Regions from separate parts of the Streptomyces sp. NPDC056480 genome, predicted to be linked through region 3. Evidence: riboswitches for the same ligand, from Rfam matches in the RefSeq annotation. Region 3 holds a riboswitch; each other region holds the start of a gene.

Region 1 (5,339 bases), on a different contig from region 3:
CCATGGGTCACACGGCCACGGCCGAGGCCGGCTCCGGCGGCCTGACAGCGACCGAGCACCGGTTGGCGAACGGCCTGCGCGTGGTGCTCTCGGAGGACCACCTGACCCCGGTCGCCGCGGTCTGCCTCTGGTACGACGTCGGCTCGCGGCACGAGGTCCCGGGCCGCACGGGCCTCGCTCACCTCTTCGAGCACCTGATGTTCCAGGGCTCGAAGCAGGTCCAGGGGAACGGGCACTTCGAGCTCGTGCAGGGCGCCGGCGGCTCGCTCAACGGCACGACGAGCTTCGAGCGCACCAACTACTTCGAGACCATGCCCACGCACCAGCTGGAGCTCGCGCTCTGGCTGGAGGCCGACCGCATGGGCTCGCTGCTCGCCGCCCTGGACGACGAGTCCATGGAGAACCAGCGGGACGTCGTCAAGAACGAGCGCCGCCAGCGCTACGACAACGTGCCGTACGGCACGGCCTTCGAGAAGCTGACCGCCCTGGCCTACCCGGAGGGGCACCCGTACCACCACACGCCGATCGGGTCGATGGCCGACCTGGACGCGGCCACCCTGGAGGACGCGCGGAACTTCTTCCGCACGTACTACGCCCCGAACAACGCCGTGCTCTCGGTCGTCGGGGACATCGACCCGGAGACGACCCTCGCCTGGGTCGAGAAGTACTTCGGATCCATCCCGGGCCACGACGGCAAGCCCGCACCGCGCTCCGGCGACCTGCCCGAGGTCATCGGCGAGCAGCTGCGCGAGGTCGTCGAGGAGGAGGTCCCGGCCCGCGCGCTGATGGCCGCCTACCGGCTGCCGCACGACGGCACGCGCGCGTGCGACGCCGCCGACCTGGCCCTGACGGTCCTCGGCGGCGGCGAGTCCTCCCGGCTGCACAACCGCCTGGTCCGCCGCGACCGCACGGCCGTCGCCGCCGGCTTCGGCATGCTGCGGCTCGCGGGCGCGCCCTCGCTCGGCTGGCTGGACGTCAAGACCTCCGGCGGGGTCGAGGTCCCGCAGATCGAGGCGGCCGTCGACGAGGAACTCGCCCGGTTCGCCGCCGAGGGCCCCACGCCCGAGGAGATGGAGCGCGCGCAGGCCCAGTTGGAGCGCGAGTGGCTCGACCGGCTCGGCACCGTCGCGGGCCGCGCCGACGAACTGTGCCGGTTCGCCGTGCTGTTCGGCGACCCGCAGCTCGCGCTGACCGCCGTCGACCGCGTCCTGGCGATCACCGCCGACGAGGTGCGGGACGTCGCCGCGGCCACGCTGCGCCCCGACAACCGCGCGGTGCTGGTCTACGAGCCGCTGGCGACCGAGCAGAGCGAGAACGCCGACGGCGACGACGAGGAAGAGGGAGCGGACCAGTGAGCGACGCCGCCGCGTCTTTGACGAGCATGGACTTCCACCCGCAGCCGAGGCCCGGCACCGCCCGGCCCTGGGCCTTCCCGGCCCCGGACCGCGGCGCCCTGGACAACGGCCTGACGGTGCTCACCAGTCACCGCCCCGGCCAGCAGGTCGTGGCCGTGGAGATCTTCCTGCCGGCCCCGCTGGACGCCGAGCCCGCCGGTCTCGACGGTGTCGCCACCATCATGGCCCGCGCGCTCTTCGAGGGCACGGACCAGCAGAGCGCCGAGGAGTTCGCGGCCGAGCTGGAGCGCTGCGGCGCCACGCTCGACGCGCACGCCGACCACCCGGGCGTACGGGTCTCCCTGGAGGTTCCCGTCTCCCGGCTGCCCAAGGCGCTCGGTCTCGTCTCCGAGGCCCTGATCGCGCCGGCGTTCCTCGAGACCGAGGTCGAGCGCCTGGTGCGCAACCGCCTCGACGAGATCCCGCACGAGACGGCCAACCCGGCCCGCCGCGCCGCCAAGCAGCTCTCCAAGGAGCTCTTCCCGGCCGAGGCCCGGATGTCCCGGCCGCGCCAGGGCACCGAGGAGACCGTCGAGGCGATCGACGCCGCCGCGGTCCGCGCCTTCTACGAGGCGTACGTCCGGCCGGCCACGGCCACCGCCGTGGTCGTCGGCGACCTCATTGGTGTCGACCTGGACAAGGTCCTCGCCGAGACCCTGGGCGCCTGGACCGGCGAGCCGGCCGAGCCGCTCCCGATGCCGCCGATCACCGCCGACGACACCGGACGGGTCGTCATCGTGGACCGTCCCGGCGCCGTCCAGACCCAGTTGCTGATCGGCCGGGTCGGACCCGACCGCCACGACAGCGTCTGGCCGGCCCAGGTCCTGGGCACGTACTGCCTCGGCGGCACGCTCACCTCGCGGCTCGACCGGGTCCTGCGGGAGGAGAAGGGCTACACGTACGGCGTGCGCGCCTTCGGGCAGGTGCTCCGCTCGGACGGCCGGGGGAACGGCGCCTCGATGCTCGCCATCAGCGGTTCCGTCGACACGCCCAACACCGGTCCCGCTCTTGACGACCTGTGGAAGGTGCTGCGGAAGCTGGCCGCGGAGGGGCTCACCGACGCCGAGCGGGAGACGGCCGTGCAGAACCTGGTGGGGGTCGCGCCGCTCAAGTACGAGACCGCCGCCTCCGTCGCCGGGACGCTCTCCGACCAGGTCGAGCAGCACCTCCCGGACGACTACCAGGCCCAGTTGTACGCCCGGCTGGCCGAGACCGGCACGGTCGAGGCGACCGCGGCCGTGGTCAGCGCCTTCCCCGTGGACCGGCTCGTCACCGTGCTCGTCGGCGACGCGGCGCAGATCGCGGAGCCGGTGCGCGCGCTCGGGATCGGCGAAGTGACCGTCGTGACCGGCTGATTCACACCGCGGACACGGCAAGAGAGGGCCCCGACGGCGCAGTTCGTCGGGGTCCTCCCCTTTGTCCGTATTGAGGTTAAGGGTGGCTGTATGCCCTGTGGCATGTCTTACAAAATGCGTGTCCGGTTGGTGATTGAAAGACGATCCGCATAGCGTCGGTGCGTCTGTTCGTCAGTTGCACGTGCCGCACCCGCGGCATCGGACAGACATCGCCGAGTCCCCGTCAGGCGCGAGCCTGGGGAGCCGGGGACCCACGCGTAGTCCCTGGGGTGAATCGGGCGCCTTCGTCTCGTACGGAGGGGCTCGTAGGAGACCTTCCTGCTCCGAACCCGTCAGCTAACCCGGTAGGCGAGAGGGAAGGAAAGGATCAGCCCCTACATGGCGTTCACCCGTGCCACCGGGAAGCATCGTGCTCCGAGCCGGATGGCGCGCCGCGGCGTGGGCATCGCCGGCGCGGCGACGCTCGCCACCACCGGCGTCATCGGAACCCTCGCTTCCCCGGCGCTCGCCGCCGACACGGACAACCGCTCGCTCGAGGACACCGGTCTCATCAAGGTGATCACCGAGGACTCCCTCGCCGAGCGGATCGACGCCCAGGCCGCCGCCCAGGAGCAGGAGGCCTTCGAGGTCGCCGCCAAGGCGAAGGCCAAGGCCGAGGCGAAGCGCAAGGCCGAGGCCCGCGCCAAGGAGATCCGCGAGGCCGAGCAGCGTGCGGCCCGTGAGGCCGAGCGTCGTCGTCTGGCCTCCTTCCAGCTGCCCGTCGAGGGCACGTACGTGTCCACCGGCTACCAGACCGGCGGCTCGCTGTGGTCCTCCGGCAGCCACTCCGGCATCGACTTCCACGCCTCCTACGGCAGCAGCGTCGTCTCCGTCGGCTCGGGCACCGTCGTCGAGGCCGGCTGGGGCGGCGCGTACGGCAACAACATCGTCATCCGGATGAACGACGGCACGTACACCCAGTACGGGCACCTCTCCTCCATCGGGGTCTCCGTCGGCCAGACCGTCGAGCCGGGTGAGCGGATAGGCATCTCGGGCTCGACCGGGAACTCGACCGGCCCGCACCTCCACTTCGAGGCGCGGACGACGTCCGAGTACGGCTCCGACATCAACCCGGTCTCGTACCTGCGCGCCCGCGGCGTCAACGTCTGATCCAGGACGGTCCAGGACGCCCTCGCGCGGGGCCGGCGGTTCCGCCGCCGCCCCCCCCCGCATCGCAAAAGCCCCGGCTCGTACAGAGCCGGGGCTTTTCGTCGGCCGCGGGACATCGATATTCCGCCGGGGCATCGGAAATTCCGGCGTGCTGCAATAGAGTCGCAGATCGGGCGCAGAACAGGCGCCGTCGGAATTGACTCGCGCAGACCAAAGGCGGAGGTCGGACATGCGCATTCCCGCGCACTCGGTATGCACGGCGATCCGGGACGACATCGTCTCCGGCGTCTTCGAGCGGGGCAGCCGGCTGACCGAGGACCAGCTGGCCCGCCGGTACGGGGTGTCCCGCGTCCCGGTCCGCGAGGCCCTGCGCACCCTGGAGTCCGAGGGCTTCGTCGTCTCCCGCCGCCACGCCGGGGCGCATGTCGCCGAGCCCACCGACCAGGAGGCCGCCGATCTGCTCGACATGCGGGCGCTGCTCGAACCGCTGGGGGCGGCCCGCGCCGCCCAGCGGCGCACGGAGGCCCATCTCAAGGTGCTGCGCGGCCTGGTCAGGCTGGGGCAGGAGCGGGCCAGGCGCGGGCAGGGCGAGGATCTGCGCTCACTCGGCGGCTGGTTCCACGAGACCCTCGCGCAGGCCTCCGGCAGCCCGGCCCTGACGGCGCTGTTGACCCAGCTGCGGCACAAGATCGCCTGGATGTACGCGGTCGAGCAGCCCGAGCGGCCGGTGGACGCCTGGGCCGAGCACGGTGCGATCGTGGACGCGGTGGCGCGCGGCGACGCCGAGCGGGCGCGGACGCTGACCGCGCTGCACGCGGAGCGCTCGCAGTCGTTGCACCGTCTCAAGAGGCCGGACCGCGGCCGTGTGAGGGTTTCGCAACATGCAGTCAACACGGCGAGTTCCCGGAATTAACGCGCGCATCGTATACATGGAATAGCAATTCGGCGCCGCTGCTTCGTGCTGCCCGAAAAGAGGGGCAGTGTAAAAGCGAAAGGCCGCCACCGCCGGAATTCCGGCGATGGCGGCCTTTCGTCGTACAGAGGGGGCGACCCGGATCAGACGGTCTCGGGAAGCTCGTCCAGACCCTCGGCGACCAGCTTCGCCAGACGGTCCAGAGCGGCCTCGGCGCCGTCGGCCTCCGAAGCGAGCACGATCTCCTCGCCGCCCTGCGCGCCCAGGCCGAGCACCGCGAGCATGGAGGCGGCGTTCACCGGGGTGCCGTCGGACTTGGCGATCGTCACCGGAACGCCGGAAGCCGTGGCGGCACGGACGAAGATGGACGCGGGGCGGGCGTGGAGGCCCTCGGCCCAGCCGACGTTGACGCGGCGCTCAGCCATGGTGTTGCCCTTCAAGTCTCAAGCGGGTTGTCTAGACCAGTCTCTCACGGGATGCTGCGTGCTCGCGCCGACCTTCGGCCCGGATCGGACCGCCGTTCGGCCC
Region 2 (5,339 bases), on a different contig from region 3:
CAGACGGGTGGCGAGCCGCACGGCCGGCTCGTGGGTGAGCCCGCCGAACATGACGTGGCTCATCCGGTCCAGCTGGCCGTGCGCCGCCTCGTTGAGCACGGGGTGGTTGTAGCCGTGCAGCGCCGACCACCACGAGGACATGCCGTCGATCAACTCGGCCTGGCCGTGCACCGGTTCGGCGAGCCGGAGCCGGACACCGGACGCGGACTCGACGACCAGCGGCTCCGTACGGCCCGGCATGGGCCCGTACGGATGCCAGACGTGCGCCCGGTCCAGGGCGAGCAGTTCGTCGTTACGCATTCGGGGCGAGCTCCGTCCCGGCACCGCGGCGGCGCACGGCCACGAGGTCGGGACGGGCGCCCGGCACCTCGCCGGCGGGCTCCGCGGCGGGCTCGGCCGAGGGCGCCGCCTGGGCGTGACCGCCGCACGGACCGCAGCCGCCACCGGCCTCGGCGTGCGAGCCGCAGCCCGCGCCCTCCGCCGCGTCGTGCGAGCCGCAGCCCGCCGGCGCCTGGGAACCACAGCCGCCGCCCGCCGCGGCGAGCGCGTCGGCGCGGTGCTTCGGGAGCGTCGTCGTGCCCGCGCCCTCCACCTCGAAGCCCGCGTCCGCGATCATGTCCAGGTCGGCCTGGCCGGCCTGGCCCTCGCTCGTCAGGTAGTCGCCGAGGAAGATCGAGTTCGCGATGTTCAGCGCGAGCGGCTGCATGGAGCGCAGGTGCACCTCACGGCCGCCGGCGATCCGCACCTCGACGTCGGGGCAGACGAACCGCACCATCGCCAGGATCCGCAGGCAGCGCTGCGGGGTGAGGTTCCACTCCTTGGCGAGCGGCGTCCCCTCGAAGGGGATCAGGAAGTTGACCGGCACGGAGTCCGAGTCGAGCTCGCGGAGCGCGTACACGACGTCGACGAGGTCCTCGTCGGTCTCGCCCATGCCCGCGATCAGACCCGAGCAGGCCGACAGACCGGCGGCGTGCGCCTTCTGCACGGTGTCCACCCGGTCCGCGTACGTGTGGGTCTTGGTGATCCCGGCGTACGTCGCCTCGGACGTGTTCAGGTTGTGGTTGTAGGCGTCGGCGCCGGCGTCCTTCAGCCGCTCCGCCTGGCCGTCCGAGAGCAGACCCAGACAGGCGCACACCTCGACGCCCTCGTTCTGCTCCTTGATGGCCTCGATGGTCCTGCCGACCCGCTCGACGTCCCGGTCGGTCGGACCGCGGCCGCTCGCGACCAGACAGACCCGCTTGGCCCCGCCCGCGACACCCGCGGCGGCGGCCTGGGAGGCCTCGTCCGGCTTCAGCCAGGTGTACTTGAGGATCTCGGCCTTGGAGCCGAGCCGCTGCGAGCAGTACGAGCAGTCCTCGGGGCACAGGCCCGACTTCAGGTTCACCAGGTAGTTGAGCTTCACCCGCCGCCCGAACCACTGACGGCGCACCTTGCCGGCCGCCGCCACCACATCGAGCAGTTCGTCGTCGGAGGTCGCCAGGACGGCGAGCGCTTCTTCACGGGTCGGCAGCTCGCGCCGCAGCCCCTTCTCCACCAGCGTGTTCAGCAGGTCCATAAGCGCTGATCCTTGCCTACCGCCCACCCCCGGGCCAAGGAGGATCTGAACAAACGCCCCCGATAGAGGTGTGTGGATGACCACATCCCGACCTCGGCATCATCCGGTTAGGGTCTGTGCGCTGCCTACAAAAGGATCGCCGAATGCCACAGGCCGACGACGCACGGGCCGCGGGCCCCCGCCGTACCGCGTTCGACTGGACCGACGCCGAGGCACGCCGCCGGGCGGACGCCGGTCTGGTCCGTACGCTGCGGCCACGGGCCGCCGAGTCGGACCTGCTCGACCTGGCGGGCAACGACTACCTGGGCCTCACCCGCCGCTCCGAGGTCACCGAGGCGGCGGCCGACGCGGCGAGGCGCTGGGGCGCCGGCTCCACCGGCTCGCGGCTCGTCACCGGCACGACCCGGCTGCACACCCGGCTCGAGCGCGAGCTCGCCGAGTTCTGCGGGTTCGAGGCGGCCCTCGTCTTCTCCTCCGGCTACACGGCCAACCTGGCCGCGCTCACCGCGCTCGGCGGCCGGGACTCCCTGATCGTCTCCGACGCCTCCAACCACGCCTCGATCGTGGACGGCTGCCGTCTGGCCCGCGCCGAGACGGCCGTCGTGCCGCACACCGAACCCGAGGCCGTACGCAAGACCCTCGGCGCGCACCCCGGGCGGCGGGCCCTGGTCGTCAGCGACTCCGTCTTCTCCGTCGACGGCGACAAGGCCCCGCTGACGGAGCTCGCGGAAGCCTGCCGCGCTCACGGCGCCGGACTCGTGGTGGACGACGCCCATGGCTTCGGCGTCCTCGGCGAAGGCGGCCGGGGCGCCCTCCACGAGGCCGGGCTCGCGGGCGACGAGGACGTCGTCGCCACCCTGACCCTCTCCAAGTCCCTCGGCAGCCAGGGTGGTGCAGTCCTCGGCCCGGCCCGGGTGATCGAGCACCTGGTGAACGCGGCCCGCACCTTCATCTTCGACACCGGTCTCGCCCCGGCCGCCGCGGGCGGCGCCCTCGCGAGCCTGCGCCTGATCAGGGCCGAACCGGGCCTCGCCGAGCGGGCCCGTACCGTCGCGACCACCCTGTACCGGCTGCTCACCGAGGCCGGTCTCACGGCGGCCCGGCCCGACGCGGCCGTCGTCTCGGTGCGCGCGCCCTCGCCGGAGGCGGCCCTGCGCTGGGCGGCGGACTGCCGCGAACAGGGTCTGGCGGTCGGCTGCTTCCGGCCCCCGTCCGTTCCCGACGGCATCTCGCGGCTGCGGCTCACGGCCCGCGCCGATCTGACCGACGCACAGATCGAGCACGCGGTACGGACCATCCTGCGCACCGCGCCCGACGCCGGGTAGCGCGCCAAGGGCGTTCCCAAGCAGCAGAGTTCACCGCTTCGGGCGACAGATGGGGACATATCTTGGTGGAACGCCGCACGGCGCGGCACGATCGGTGGCACTCTGACGCGAAGCGCAATCCGGGGCGGTGGCCCCGGTGGGAAAGGGACAGCGTCGCCATGGCAGATCACCAGGAAGCATCCGTCACGCTGCCGAGCGAACCCGCCTCGGTCCCCACGGCCCGGCGTTACGTCGCGGACGTCCTCATGAGCTGGGGTCTGGACGACGCCGCGGAGATCGCGGACTCGATCCGGCTGATCGTCTCCGAACTTGCCACCAACGCCGTCCTGCACACCCTCGGACAGTCGCCCACCTTCACGGTCGACGTCCGCCTGGAGCGGGAGGAGCGGCTCCACGTCGGCGTCACCGACAGCCATCCGCGCCGGCCCCGTCGCCTCCCGGCGGCGGTCCAGCAGGACAACGGACGCGGGATGGTCATCATCCGCGTCCTCGCCGCCGAAGCCGGCGGCCGTCTGTCGGTCACGCCGACCGAGGACGGCGGCAAGACGGTCTGGATCACTCTTCCGTGGACCGTGGCCCCCGTGGCCAGCTGTTAGGTCCCGTGCTGTCGGTCAGGGGTACGGCGGCGCCACCGCACCCCTCACGGACGAACCGCTACCGCCGCCTGATCAGCGGACGCGGCCGTAGTAGACCTTCGACGACCAGATCTTGTCGAGCTTCACCCAGGAACCCGTCTTGGGCGAGTGCCAGATCTTGCCGCTGCCGGCGTAGATGCCCACGTGGTAGACCCTCCCGCCGGAGTGGAAGAAGACCAGGTCCCCCTTCTGCCTGGTGGAGGCGGAGATGTGCCGGGTCTTGTTGTACTGCTGCTGCGCGGTGCGGGGCAGCGACTTGCCCGCCTTCTTGTACGCGTAGAGCGTCAGACCGGAGCAGTCGAACCTGGAGGGTCCGGTGCTCCCGTACCGGTACGGAGCTCCCTTCTTGGACGCGGCGACGCTCAGTGCCTTGTTCGCGTGCGTGGTGGCTGCCTGGGCCTCCGTTGCCGCACCGGGTGCGAACAGCGTGCCGCCGACGGCGGCGAGGGTGAGAGCCGAGACGGCTCCGGCCCGGGACAGCAGGGACGGGACGTGCATCTGCGCAGTCATGCGCAACCCTTCGTCAGCCGCCTGCGAAGGATGACCTGTCGGGTTCGGGCTGGCGAAGATGCCCGGCCGCTGACGCGGCTTCACCCCGAGGGACGGCCTCGCTGCCGGAACAGCGCGTACGCCCCGTAAAAATCGGGTCCTCCACTCCTGCCGATCCAATCCTGTCGACCAGACGTCCGGGACAGCGGCAGGACTCGGCGTCCGCCCGGACCGCCCCGCCGCGGTGGCGGGGGCTTGTCGTCGACAGGGATCTTGACCCACACCCAGGTCGAAATCCGAGCTGAAACGGCGATATGTGAGGCTCCTCACGACTGATCCATACGGGTGGACAGGGAGCCTTTGTGATCTTCGGAGGTTTGGCCTACGAGCCCCGCACCAGGGGTGGAACGCCCCATTCCGCCAGATGCGTACACCTGTTGCGCAACTCACCCGGCATATATGTCGACTCGTCGACTACGCCGAACGGGGGAGCGATTCTGCGGTCCGCGTCGGCCGTCCGGACCTCGACACGACACGCGGATATGTCAACTCGCGCGGGTGCGCGGGACGGTGACGCGGTCCGCCCGGCGCTCACCGTCCAACACCCTGAGCGCACGCGCCAAAGTGTCCGCGTGCACCTCGTTCTCGCCCCGCATATGCATGAGCGTCAGGGCCTGGAGGAGTGCTTCCGTCCGTCCCACCAGGGCTTGTGCCGCGCGCAGTGCGCCATAGGTATGCGTTCCCCTGGATGGATTGATCTTGCCCAGCAGGTCGACCACTTCGAGGTAGGCGTCGACGAGTTCGCTCTCGGCGCGGGTCAGGGCGGGCAGCGGCGGCAGCTCGGGAACCACGGCCGGCTCACCCCGCCGTGCCGCCGGCGCCCGCGCGCCGGCTCGTGATCACGTGGTCCACCAGGCCGTACGCGATCGCGGCCGGCGCGTCCAGGACCGTGAGGCGGTCGAGGTCGGCCTCGACGCGCTCCCGGTCCCGCCCCGTGTGCTCGCTGAGCATCCCCGTCATCAGCGCGCGGAGACGGAGCAGTTCGCGGGCGTGGATGTCGAGATCGCTCGGCTGTCCCTGGAGCGGTTCGTCCATGGCGGGCTGACGCAGTGTGATCCGGGCGCCCGGGAGCATCATGCGCTTGCCCGGGGTGCCGGCGGCGAGCAGCACGGCGGCGGTGGAGACGGCCTGGCCCAGACAGGTGGTCTCCACGTCGCAGTGGAGCGAGCGCATCGTGTCGTAGATCGCGGTCATGGCGCTGATCGAGCCGCCGGGGGAGTTGATGTAGAGCGAGATGTCCTGTTCGGGGCCCGCGTGGTCCAGATACAGGAACTG
Region 3 (5,339 bases):
CGGGCCCTGCGCCGCCGCCGGGGACTCACCCTGGAGGCCGCAGCGCAGCGGGCCGGCCTCTCGCCGGCCCACCTCTCGCGTCTGGAGACGGGGAACCGGCAGCCCTCGCTCCCGATGCTGCTGGCCCTCGCCCGTATCTACGGTACGACGGTCTCGGAGCTCCTCGGCGAGGCGCCCCCCGAGCGCGACCCCGTCGTCCGCGCCGGGCGCTCCGAACCGGTCGAGGCCGACGGCTGGATCTACCGCCAGGCGGGCGGCGCCGGGCGCGCCCTGCAGTGCCTGCGGGTCCACGTGCCGTACGCCACCCGGGCCGACATCGTGCGCGTCCACCCGGGCGAGGAGTGGATCCACGTCCTGGAGGGCCGGGTGCGGCTCGCGCTCGGCGAGGCCGTCCACGTCCTCGATCCCGGGGACAGCGCGCACTTCGACTCGCTGACCCCGCACCGGATCGGGGCGGCGACCCCCGGCGGGGCCGAGCTGCTCTTCGTCCACACCCTGATGCAGAGCCCCGTCGCCGAGCTGTGTCTCGGCGACGGCACTCCGCACCGACGCTGATCCCGCGTACTTCCTTCGAAAGAAAAGGACCGAGATGTCCGAGAAGTCACGAGCTGTCACCGGCGAAGAGCGAGGCGAGGGCAAGTTCCCCAAGGGTCTCGTCCTGCGCCTCTTCGCCTATCTGATCGCCGGGCACCTCTTCGCCGGCTTCCTCTACCTGCTCTTCATGCTCGGCGGGCAGAACCAGTAGCGGGTCCTGGTCACGCCTCCGTGAGCAGGCGCTCGCGCAGCCGCTCGCGGGTCTCCGGGGACAGCTTCAGGCCCTCCGAGAGGTAGGCGTCCACCGAGCCCCAGGTCGCCTCGATCGTCTCGAAGGCGCCCCGCAGATACTCCACCCGCGCGTCGAACAGCGGGCTCAGCAGCTCCATCACCTCGGGCGACATCGCGTCCGGGGCGGTGGAGCTGCGGCGCACCTTGTAGCGGCGGTGCGGGTCGTTCGACTTCACGTAGTCGGCCTCGATCGCCTCCCGCTCGACCCCGACGGCCAGCAGTGTGATCGCGATGGAGAGCCCGGCGCGGTCCTTGCCGGCCGCGCAGTGCATCAGGGCGGGGAGGCTGTCCTCGGCCAGCGCGTGCAGGATCCGGCTGTGCTCCGGGGTCCGCTCGACCACCATCTTCCGGTACGAGTCGGACATTCGGGTCGCGGCCTTGCCGTCGCCCAGGATGTCCCGCAGCTGCTCGATGTCGCCGTCGCGGACCAGCTTCCAGAACTCCTTTCCGTCGGCCGGGTCGTTGAGGGGTATGTTCACGTTCCGTACACCCGGCAGATCGACGTCCGGGCCCTCGACCTTCCGGTCGGCGAGGTTCCGGAAGTCGAAGACGGTGTGCAGGCCGAGCGAGTCGAGGAAGGCGACGTCCTCCTCGGTGGCGTGGGCGAGGTGGCCGCTGCGGTAGAGGCGGCCGGGGTGCACGGCGCGCCCGTCCGTCGTCGGCAGGCCGCCCACGTCCCGGAAGTTGCGGACCTCGGCCAGCTCGGGCTCGTTCGCTTCGATGGGCGGGACCTGCGGCAGCTGCTGCGTCACGGATGCTCCTGAGGGTCGACGTTCGGGTGCCCGACGCGAGATCGGTTCCAGGGGCAATCATCCAGGTGGGGCCGGGCCGGCGCACCCCCCTGGACGGGAATGGGTGATCTGTCCGAATTGGGGCCTTACGTATAACGCGCCCTGTTTGCAGGCGAGATGAGCCGCAGCGCGTGAGCAGGGTCATAGAAGTGACGGATCGTGGCCGACGGGCCGGAGCAATTGCCGTACGGAAAAAGGAAATCGAGGGTCCGTCATCCACGGAGGGTGACCGGAATTCCGGGCGGAAGGACGTACCCGGAAAGCCGGTGGAAATCACTGGCTTGTTCGCGTCGACCCCGCTCGTCTAGCGTCACCGTCAATCCGGTCGGACCGCCGAATCCTGCCACCGTCCGGAATTCCACTCATCCCATGCGTGGCAGGAGCGGGGGACCCAGGAAGTACGCCGGTCCCGCGACACAGGACGGCTCGGGGTGAAGCCGCGTGAGAGCGCGGCCGGACATCTCCAGTCCGAACCCGACAGCTCACCTCGTAGGCGCCGGAGAGGAATTCGCCATGCCCGCGAAGGGTAAGCACCGCCGCATCAAGTCCAACCGCCTCACCCGCGGAATCGCCGCCGCCGGTACGGGAGGTGCCGTCGTCGCCCTTCCGCTCCTCGGTGCCACCGGCGCCCACGCCGCCGAGCAGGCCGCCCCGGCCGCCGCTCCCGGCCAGGCCGTCACCGCCGCCGCCCAGGTGAAGGCCCCCGCCTCCGCCAAGGCCGCGCCCGCCGCCGCGAAGGCCGCGCCGAAGACGTACTCCGTCGTGCGGGGCGACTACCTGTCGAAGATCGCCGCCGAGCACCACCTCACCGGTGGCTGGCAGAAGCTGTACGCGGACAACCGTCAGGTCGTCGGCGAGAACCCCTCGCTCATCCTGCCCGGCATGAAGCTCACCCTCGGCGCCAAGAGCACCGCCAAGGCCGCCGCGCCGAAGAGCTCCGCGCCCAAGGCCGCCGCGCCGAAGAGCGCCGAGAAGAACGGCGACACCTCGCGCGCCTCCCGGAGCAGCGAGCGCTCCGCCGCCCCGGCCAAGAGCGCCCCGGCCGCGAAGGCGGCGCAGTCCTCGGAGTCCTCCGGCGCCGCGACCTCCGCCTCCGGCTGGTTCGCCCCGGTCAGCGGCGGCATGTCCACCCCGTACCGCGCCGCCGGCTCCATGTGGTCCTCCGGCTACCACACCGGTGTCGACTTCATGGCCTCCACCGGCACCACGATCGTCGCGGTCGGCCCCGGCACCGTCTACTCCGCCGGCGACGGCGGCGCGTACGGCAACCAGGTCGTCATCCAGCACGCCGACGGCACCTTCTCGCAGTACGCCCACCTCTCCTCGATCTCCGTCTCCGCCGGCCAGACCGTGAGCGGCGGAGAGCAGATCGGCCTCTCCGGCGCGACCGGCAACGTCACCGGCCCCCACCTGCACTTCGAGATCCGCACCGGGCCGGACTACGGCTCCGACATCGACCCGATCGCCGCGCTGCGCCAGCACGGCGTGAACATCTGACGCACCGTCGCCACCCGAGGCCCGGCACACACGTGCCGGGCCTCCGGCGTGTTCCCGCTCTATTCCGGCTTGGCAAATTCTTTATCGGTGGCATATGTCACCCGGCGTCAACCCCTCCTTACGGTCGCGTAGGTCACATCCGAAGGGGAAGGATGTGCTCCCGTGGCAGACGATTCGAGATCAAGAGACAAGCACGCATTCGGGTCGTACGCGGCGATCGGTGACAGCTTCACCGAGGGCGTCGGAGACCCCGGGCCCGACGGGACCTACGTCGGCTGGGCGGACCGCTTCGCGGTGCTGCTCGCCGACCAGCTGCCGGAGCACGACGCCTTCCGCTACGCCAACCTGGCCGTACGCGGGCGCCTCCTCGACCAGATCGTGGCGGAACAGGTCCCCCGGGCGAAGGAACTCGCCCCCGACCTGGTGACCTTCTGCGCCGGCGGAAACGACATCATCCGCCCCGGCACCGACCCCGACGAGGTCGCCGAACGCTTCGAGCGCGCCGTCGCCGAACTCACCTCCGCCGTCGGCACCGTCATGGTGACCACCGGCTTCGACACCCGCGGCGTCACGCTCCTCAAGCACCTGCGCGGCAAGATCGCCACGTACAACGGGCACGTCCGGGCCATCGCGGACCGCTACGGCTGCCCGGTCCTCGACCTCTGGTCCCTGAAGTCCGTCCAGGACCGGCGCGCCTGGGACGACGACCGCCTGCACCTCTCGTCCGACGGCCACACCCGGGTCGCCCTGCGCGCCGCCCAGGTCCTCGGCATGCCGGTGCCGGCCGACCCGGACCAGGCGTGGCCGCCGGTACCCCCGCGCGGCACGCTCGAGGTGCGCCGCGACGACATCCACTGGGCCAGGGAGTACCTCGTGCCCTGGATCGGCCGTCGGCTGCGCGGCGAGAGCTCCGGCGACCACGTCGAGGCGAAGCGCCCCGACCTCATGCCCCTGTAGTTCCGGGGACAGCCGGCGGGTGCACGCCGGCGGGGATCCGCTCCAGGACCCCGCCGGCGAACACGTCGTACAGGGGCAGCGTCTCCAGATGGACGTAGCCGATGTGGCAGTCGCAGACGGCGAGGGGACAGGCCCGGGGGCGGAGGGCGGCGCGGTACGAGCCGTCGTACAGGTTCCCCAGCTCGGCCTTGACGAAATGGCAGCGCCGTACCGTCCCCTCGCCGTCCACCGAGATCACCGACTCCCCGGTCCGGCACGGCAGCCCCGCCGAGCGGTGCGGATGACGGCTGTACGGGAAGAGCGGGTCGATCCGCGTCCACTCCGCGGCCTCCGCGTCGGTGTACGCGTGCCCCTCCGCGGCGTTCACCCAGAGGTAGACGTGCGCCGGCAGCGCGGCCCGCAGCCGCCGGGCGTGCTCCGCGTGCTCGGGAAGCCCGACGACGCCGACGCTGAAGCGGACGCCCCGCTCCGCCAGCTCCCCGCACTTGGCGAGGAAGCGCTCGTACGGCGTCTGCCCCGGGTGGTACGTGCACCAGAGCGCCACGCTCTCCGGGTCAGCCTCCGCCAGCCAGTCGGTCCGGCAGCTCAGATTCGTCTGGATCGCCACCCGCTCCACGTGGGGGAGCCGGGACAGCTCGACCAGCGCCCGCCGGTACCAGGAGCGGACCAGACCCTCGCCCCAGGGGGTGAAGAGGACGCGCAGCCGGTCCTCGGTCTGCCCGGCGGCCCACCCGGTGAACCGTTCGAGCGCGGCCCGGTCCGCGCGCAGCTGCTCCCGGCTGTCCCGGCGCTTGGCGAACGGGCAGTACGGACAGTCGAAGTCGCAGGAGGAGAGCGGCCCGCGGTAGAGCAAGGTCAGGTCCATGCCGGTGCCCGGGATCGGCGACGGTGTCAGGCCCGTGCCCATGCCCGTGCCCGTGCTCGTGACCGTGCCCGTGACCGTGCCCGGGATCGGGATCGGGATCGGGATCGGCGGAGGTGTCAGGTCCACGGTCGCCGCCTACTTCGGTTCGTACGCGGCCATCGCGGCCCGCACCGAGGGGGAGAAGAGCTCCGGGCCGAGGCCGTCCGAGTGGGCCAGGCCCTCCGCGGACAGCCGGAGCAGCCCGGCCGGAGCCGTCTCGTCCAGCCAGCCGAGGGCCTCGAAGCGGCCCAGCTCCGCCGGGAAGTCCGCGAACGGCGAGGCGCCGAAGCGCTCCTCGTACCCGGCGACCGGCATGCCCTCGGCCTGGAGCAGCGACTGCAGCAGATGGCGGCGCCTGGCCTCCC
Region 4 (5,339 bases), on a different contig from region 3:
GTCAGCGGCTGGACCCGCAGGGTCATGGACCGGACGGGGCCGGCACGTTGAGCACGACGACAGCGCCGCCCAAGGGCGGGGTCTGGAAGCAGAGCCGTAGCTTCGAACCGGCCGTCCGGCTCCTCTTCCTCAACCAGCTCACCATCAACCTCGGCTTCTACATGCTCATGCCCTACCTGGCCGCGCATCTCGCGGACGGGCTCGGCATGGCGGCCTGGTCGGTCGGGCTCGTGCTCGGCGCCCGGAACCTCTCCCAGCAGGGCATGTTCCTCGTCGGCGGGGCACTCGCCGACCGGCTCGGCTTCAAGCCGCTCATCGTGGCGGGCTGCGCCCTGCGGACGGTCGGCTTCGGAGCGCTCGCGTTCGCGCAGTCGCTGCCGATGCTGATCGCCGCCTCGCTCGCGACCGGGCTCGCGGGGGCGCTGTTCAACCCCGCCGTACGGGCCTGTCTCGCGGCCGAGGCGGGAGAGGAGCGCCGGGTCGAGGCCTTCGCGCTGTTCAACGTCCACTACCAGGCGGGCATCCTGCTCGGGCCGCTCGTGGGGGTGGCCCTGACGGGGGTGTCGTTCCGGCTGACGTGCGGGGTGGCGGCGGTGCTGTTCGCCGGGCTGACCCTCGTACAGCTGCGGTACATGCCCGCACGGGGCGAGCGGCGGGAGCGGGACGGGGAGGGGCGCGGGCAGTTCCGCACGGTGCTCTCCCACCGCACCTTCTGGCTGTTCTCGCTCGCGATGACCGGCTCGTACGTGCTGTCGTTCCAGGTCTATCTGGCGCTGCCGCTCGCCGCCGGGGGCACGGGGCCCACGACCGCGCTCTTCGTCGTCTCCGCGCTGGTCGCGCTCGCCGGACAGCTGCGGATCACCGCCTGGTGCAAGCGGCGGCTGAGCCGGGAGAAGTGTCTGGTCCTCGGGCTCGCCCTGATGGGCGGTGCCTTCCTGCTCCCGGCGGCCCTGGGCAGGGGCCTGGTGGGGCTGCTGGGGTGCGCGGCGGTCCTGGCCGTCGCGAACGCGGTGCTCTACCCGTACGAGATGGACACCGTCGTCGCCCTGTCGCGGGGGCGCTGGGTGGCCACCCACTACGGGCTCTACAACACGGTGTGCGGGATCGGGATCACCCTCGGGAACCTGGGGACGGGCGCGCTGCTCGACGTGACGGGGTGGTCGGCGGTGCCGTGGCTTGCGCTGTGCGCGGTGGGGCTGGGGTGCGCCGCGGCGATGGCCCTTCTGGCGAGGGGCGGGCGGCTGGCGGAGGGAGCGACGCCGGCGGACTGAGCCGGGGCGGGGCCACGGTGCGTACCCGCGCGCGCGGCCGGGCCCGGTCCGTCTCCCCGCGCGCGTGGCCGGGCCTTCCCCCGGGTCCGTACGCCAGTCGGCCCCGCGGGAGTCGCCGCCCCGGGCGGCGGCGGCCACCCTGGGAGGGCGCGGTACGGGCCGCGGCCGGGTACGGACCGGGCAGGAGAGCACAGGTGGGGCACCCCCCAGGAGCGATCGGCGGGCGGCGGGGCGGCGAGGGCCGCCGCCCGTACGGGGGTGCCCGGCGGTTCATCCGGGCGCTCCCGCCGCTCATCATCGTGGGCGGTGTCTTCTTCGACGTCCTGACGCCGCCCCAGTACAGCGCGGCGCCGATGTTCTCCGCCGCCCCGCTGATCGCGGCCCCCTTCTTCTCCACCCTCACGACGCTGCTCACCGGGATCGCGGCCGTCCTCGCCTCCGTCGGGCTGCACGTCTACAACGACACGGCGACCCGGATCCCTTCGCTCACCGAGTTCCTGACCGTGCTCACGGTCTCCGCGCTCGCCATGCTCATCAACCGGGTCGTCCTCCGCAGCGGCGAGCGGCTGGCCTCGGCGCGGGTCATCGCGGAGACCGCGCAGAAGGCGGTGCTGCCGACGCCCGCCGAGCGGATCGGCGGGCTGCAGTGCGCGGCGCGGTACGAGGCGGCGCAGGCGGACGCGTTCATCGGCGGCGACCTGTTCGCCGTCCAGGACACCCCCTACGGGGTACGGCTCGTGGTCGGCGACGTCCGCGGCAAGGGCATGGACGCGGTCGAGGCCGTCGCCGTCGTCATCGGGGCGTTCCGGGAGGCGGCCGAACAGGAGCGGACCCTGGAGGGCGTGGCGCAGCGGCTGGAACGGGCCCTTGCCCGGGAGGGCACCCGCCGGCACGGGCTCGACGCCTTCGAGGGGTTCACCACGGCCGTCCTCGCCGAGATCCCGCGCGGTGACGGGGGCGGCACCTTCGACGGTTTCGTACGGGTCGTCAATCGCGGGCACCCGCCTCCGCTGATGCTGTACGCGGACGGGCGCCTGGACACGATGGAGCCGGGCGAGCCGGCGCTGCCGCTCGGCATGGGCGAGCTGGCGTCGTGGCCTGACCGCGCCGAGGCGCGGCCGTACCCGCCGGGCGCCACGCTGCTCCTCTACACCGACGGCCTCTCGGAGGCGCGGAACGCCGAGGGCGTCTTCTACGACCCGGGGGAACGGCTCGCCGGGCGGATCTTCCCCGGGCCCGAGGAACTGCTCGACGCGCTCGTGGACGACGTACGGCTGCACACCGGCGGCGGGTCGACCGACGACATGGCGCTGCTCGCGGTGAGCCGTCCCGCGACGGGGCAGCCGGAGCGTCGCCGGACGATGCCGGTGGTGCCGCCGGGCGGGTCCGGATCCCCCCGAGGCGGGCCCGGTCACCGGCCGTAGTCGCAAGGTGTCTCACTGCGATAACAATTGACATAACGTCAGATCGCGAGGGTTTCGGCTTCCCTTACTGAAGGGGGGTCAACTCGGACCATTCCCTCCCAATTCAATGAATGATCAAGAGGAACAGCTTGGAATCGGCACCCCGTGTCTATTAACGTTCGATAACGCAGCGCGGTCGTCCCAGCCGTCGCAAGAGGCGGCACCGTGCGCACGCGCCGAATCCTGAAAAGGAACCGGGGAACCACTACTTGGGGTGAATCGGGCCCTTCGCACTTGTGCGACCGTGCCCGTAGGAGACCTTCCTGCTCCGAACCCGTCAGCTAACCCGGTAGGCGAGAAGGAAGGAAAGGAGCGCGCCTCCGTGGCGTCCAACACTCCCGCACCCGAAGCCCCCTTCGATGCCTTCGGTGGTGGTGCGGGTCCTGCCGCCCCGGACACCGAGTGGAACCCCACCGAGGGATCCCTCCGCGCCGAGAGCCGCTCCGGCGGCCGCCACCGTGTCGTCAAGCAGCGCTCCAACTTCGCCCGCTCCTCCACCGTCCTCGGCGTCGGTGTGATCGCGGCCGTCGGTGCGGGTGGCCTCGCCACCGCGCAGGAGAAGCCCCCGGTGGCCATATCGCTCCCGGACCTGCCCGACCTCCACCTGCCGGACGCCCACGACCTCCCCGGTGTCGGCGACCTCCTCCCCGAGGAGACCCAGGAGACGGTCAGCGCGGCCCGCGCCAACCCGAACCCGCTCACCGTCGCCACGTACGCCACCCTCGACGACGCGCAGGGCACCAAGGCCCCGCAGATGCAGCAGGCCGGCCTGGTCACCCAGGACGGCCCGGCGGCCGAGGCCGCGCCCGGCGCCGGCGACGCGGGCGAGGCCCTGCGCGCCCGCATCCTCCAGCAGGCCGAGCAGCAGCAGGCCTCCGCCGACGCCGCCGACAAGGCCGCGGCGGAGAAGGCGGCGGCCGAGAAGGCCGCCGCGGAGGCCGCGGCCAAGGCCGACGCCGCGGAGAAGGCGGCCGCCGAGGCGAAGGCCAAGGCCGAGGCGGAGGCCAAGGCGAAGGCGGAAGCCGAGGCCAAGGCGAAGGCCGAGGCGGCGGCCGAGGCCGAGCGCCTCGCCAAGCTGGCCGCGAGCTACACGCTGCCCCTCTCCTCGTACAGCCTCAGCGCCACCTACATGCAGTCCGGCTCGATGTGGTCCTCCGGCTACCACACCGGCCTCGACTTCGCCGCCCCCACCGGCACCCCGCTCAAGGCGGTCCACGGCGGCACGATCAAGTCGGCCGGCTGGTCCGGCTCGTACGGCTACCGCGTCGTCCTGGAACTCTCGGACGGCACCGAGATCTGGTACGCCCACATGTCCTCCATGACGGTCTCCGCGGGCCAGACCGTGGGCACCGGCGAGACCATCGGCCGCGTCGGCGCCACCGGCAACGTCACCGGCGCCCACCTCCACATGGAGGTGCACACCCCCGGCGGCTCCGGCCTCGACCCGGCGGAGTGGCTGCGCTCCAAGGGCCTCAGCCTCTGACCCGACCGGGTCGCCACGACGGCGACCCGGTCCGCCCGCCCTACCGCGCGGGCGCGCCGGCCCCGGCCTCCGCCACCCAGGCGTCCAGCTGCTCCCGGGTGGTGCCGGGGTCGGCGACCAGCGCACCCAGGTCGTCGCCCTCGACGACGGTGGTCGCCAGGGCCGGGCACCTGCGGCAGCCCTCCACACCGACCTGGACCCACCACTTGCAGTGGGCGCGCAGATGACACCGCGGCACGCTCCGACGCTCGTCCGCCGGCGTTGCGGCCACCCGCTCCACCAGGCCGCAGTCATTGCCCCTGCGGTGCAGACAGTTGCTGACGCAGTGCGACGCGAAGCGCAGGACCCGGGTCGGCTCGACATCCTTCGGGATGACCGGCAGCACGTCTCGGGCCGGCACGGGATCGGCGAGGTACACGACCTCGCCGCCCTGCCCCGACCGCACTCCCAGGACGACCGACTCCGGTGCGTCGGCCTTGCCGCTCGGGCACCATGTCCTGCTCGCTCCGGAACGGTCCGCGGTGCTCATCTCCACCTCCTCGTCCGTCGGGCGGGACCGCTAGACGATCTGGCCGGCGCAGGCCGGAGTGCAGGCCGCTGCCGTGCGCTCCTGCTCGACCGCCTTGGCCAGGTGCGCCTCCAGCTGCGCCGAGGTGATCTGTCCGGGCTTGGGCGAGGACTGCGCGGACGCGGCACCCGCTCCGCCGAGAACGAGCGCGGCGGCCGCGAGCGCGGCCGCGGTACCCCCGACGGCGGGACGACTCGTGTACTTCATGCTGCAACCTCCTGGATGGGTACGAAAGGCGTACCGGCACGCTAGGAGGCCCCGGAGCCCGTCACCGGCAGTTCGGGGCGGCTGTCGGGGGGCGGTCGCGTCCGCCCCTAACTGCGGTACGGGTTGAAGCCGTCGTAGTCCAGGTACTGCGGCGGCGCCCAGACCTGGCCCGTCGCCCGCGCCGCGTACGTCAGGGCGGGGGACGCCACCGCCCGGCGCTGCCACAGATGGTGCAGCAACTCCTGCTCACGGGCCGGGAAGTCGGGCCCTGCCGTGCCGCGCCGGGCCCGGTCCCGCAGGAACGCCAGGGTCGTCGCGAAGGACTCGTACTCGCCGACGGCCCGCGC

What was found. A riboswitch is a leader RNA that binds a small molecule or an ion and turns the genes downstream of it on or off. The one in region 3 is predicted to bind cyclic di-AMP.
Region 1: another riboswitch for cyclic di-AMP. It lies ahead of ACFQ79_RS10340 (M23 family metallopeptidase); the one in region 3 lies ahead of ACFQ79_RS22945 (peptidoglycan DD-metalloendopeptidase family protein).
Region 2: another riboswitch for cyclic di-AMP. It lies ahead of ACFQ79_RS16360 (C40 family peptidase); the one in region 3 lies ahead of ACFQ79_RS22945 (peptidoglycan DD-metalloendopeptidase family protein).
Region 4: another riboswitch for cyclic di-AMP. It lies ahead of ACFQ79_RS21225 (M23 family metallopeptidase); the one in region 3 lies ahead of ACFQ79_RS22945 (peptidoglycan DD-metalloendopeptidase family protein).

The regions. Positions count from the first base shown of each region.
Region 1 is NZ_JBHTSA010000016.1:64,354-69,692, forward strand. It holds gene ACFQ79_RS10330 (M16 family metallopeptidase) at 1-1,355, shown strand, start outside; gene ACFQ79_RS10335 (M16 family metallopeptidase) at 1,382-2,749, shown strand; cyclic di-AMP (ydaO/yuaA leader) riboswitch at 2,950-3,115, shown strand; gene ACFQ79_RS10340 (M23 family metallopeptidase) at 3,128-3,898, shown strand; gene ACFQ79_RS10345 (GntR family transcriptional regulator) at 4,128-4,811, shown strand; gene ACFQ79_RS10350 (HPr family phosphocarrier protein) at 4,955-5,236, opposite strand.
Region 2 is NZ_JBHTSA010000031.1:27,363-32,701, reverse strand. It holds gene ACFQ79_RS16380 (adenosylmethionine--8-amino-7-oxononanoate transaminase) at 1-300, opposite strand, end outside; gene bioB (biotin synthase BioB) at 293-1,555, opposite strand; gene ACFQ79_RS16370 (8-amino-7-oxononanoate synthase) at 1,699-2,880, shown strand; gene ACFQ79_RS16365 (ATP-binding protein) at 3,039-3,476, shown strand; gene ACFQ79_RS16360 (C40 family peptidase) at 3,549-4,025, opposite strand; cyclic di-AMP (ydaO/yuaA leader) riboswitch at 4,029-4,235, opposite strand; gene ACFQ79_RS16355 (hypothetical protein) at 4,550-4,855, opposite strand; gene ACFQ79_RS16350 (ClpP family protease) at 4,863-5,339, opposite strand, start outside.
Region 3 is NZ_JBHTSA010000053.1:29,068-34,406, forward strand. It holds gene ACFQ79_RS22930 (helix-turn-helix domain-containing protein) at 1-555, shown strand, start outside; gene ACFQ79_RS22935 (DUF6126 family protein) at 590-745, shown strand; gene ACFQ79_RS22940 (tyrosine-protein phosphatase) at 756-1,577, opposite strand; cyclic di-AMP (ydaO/yuaA leader) riboswitch at 1,938-2,125, shown strand; gene ACFQ79_RS22945 (peptidoglycan DD-metalloendopeptidase family protein) at 2,130-3,113, shown strand; gene ACFQ79_RS22950 (SGNH/GDSL hydrolase family protein) at 3,276-4,070, shown strand; gene ACFQ79_RS22955 (STM4011 family radical SAM protein) at 4,057-4,935, opposite strand; gene ACFQ79_RS22960 (STM4012 family radical SAM protein) at 5,071-5,339, opposite strand, start outside.
Region 4 is NZ_JBHTSA010000046.1:37,053-42,391, forward strand. It holds gene ACFQ79_RS21210 (PLP-dependent cysteine synthase family protein) at 1-51, shown strand, start outside; gene ACFQ79_RS21215 (MFS transporter) at 48-1,271, shown strand; gene ACFQ79_RS21220 (PP2C family protein-serine/threonine phosphatase) at 1,466-2,695, shown strand; cyclic di-AMP (ydaO/yuaA leader) riboswitch at 2,899-3,045, shown strand; gene ACFQ79_RS21225 (M23 family metallopeptidase) at 3,057-4,217, shown strand; gene ACFQ79_RS21230 (hypothetical protein) at 4,258-4,746, opposite strand; gene ACFQ79_RS21235 (hypothetical protein) at 4,777-4,992, opposite strand; gene ACFQ79_RS21240 (PrsW family intramembrane metalloprotease) at 5,100-5,339, opposite strand, start outside.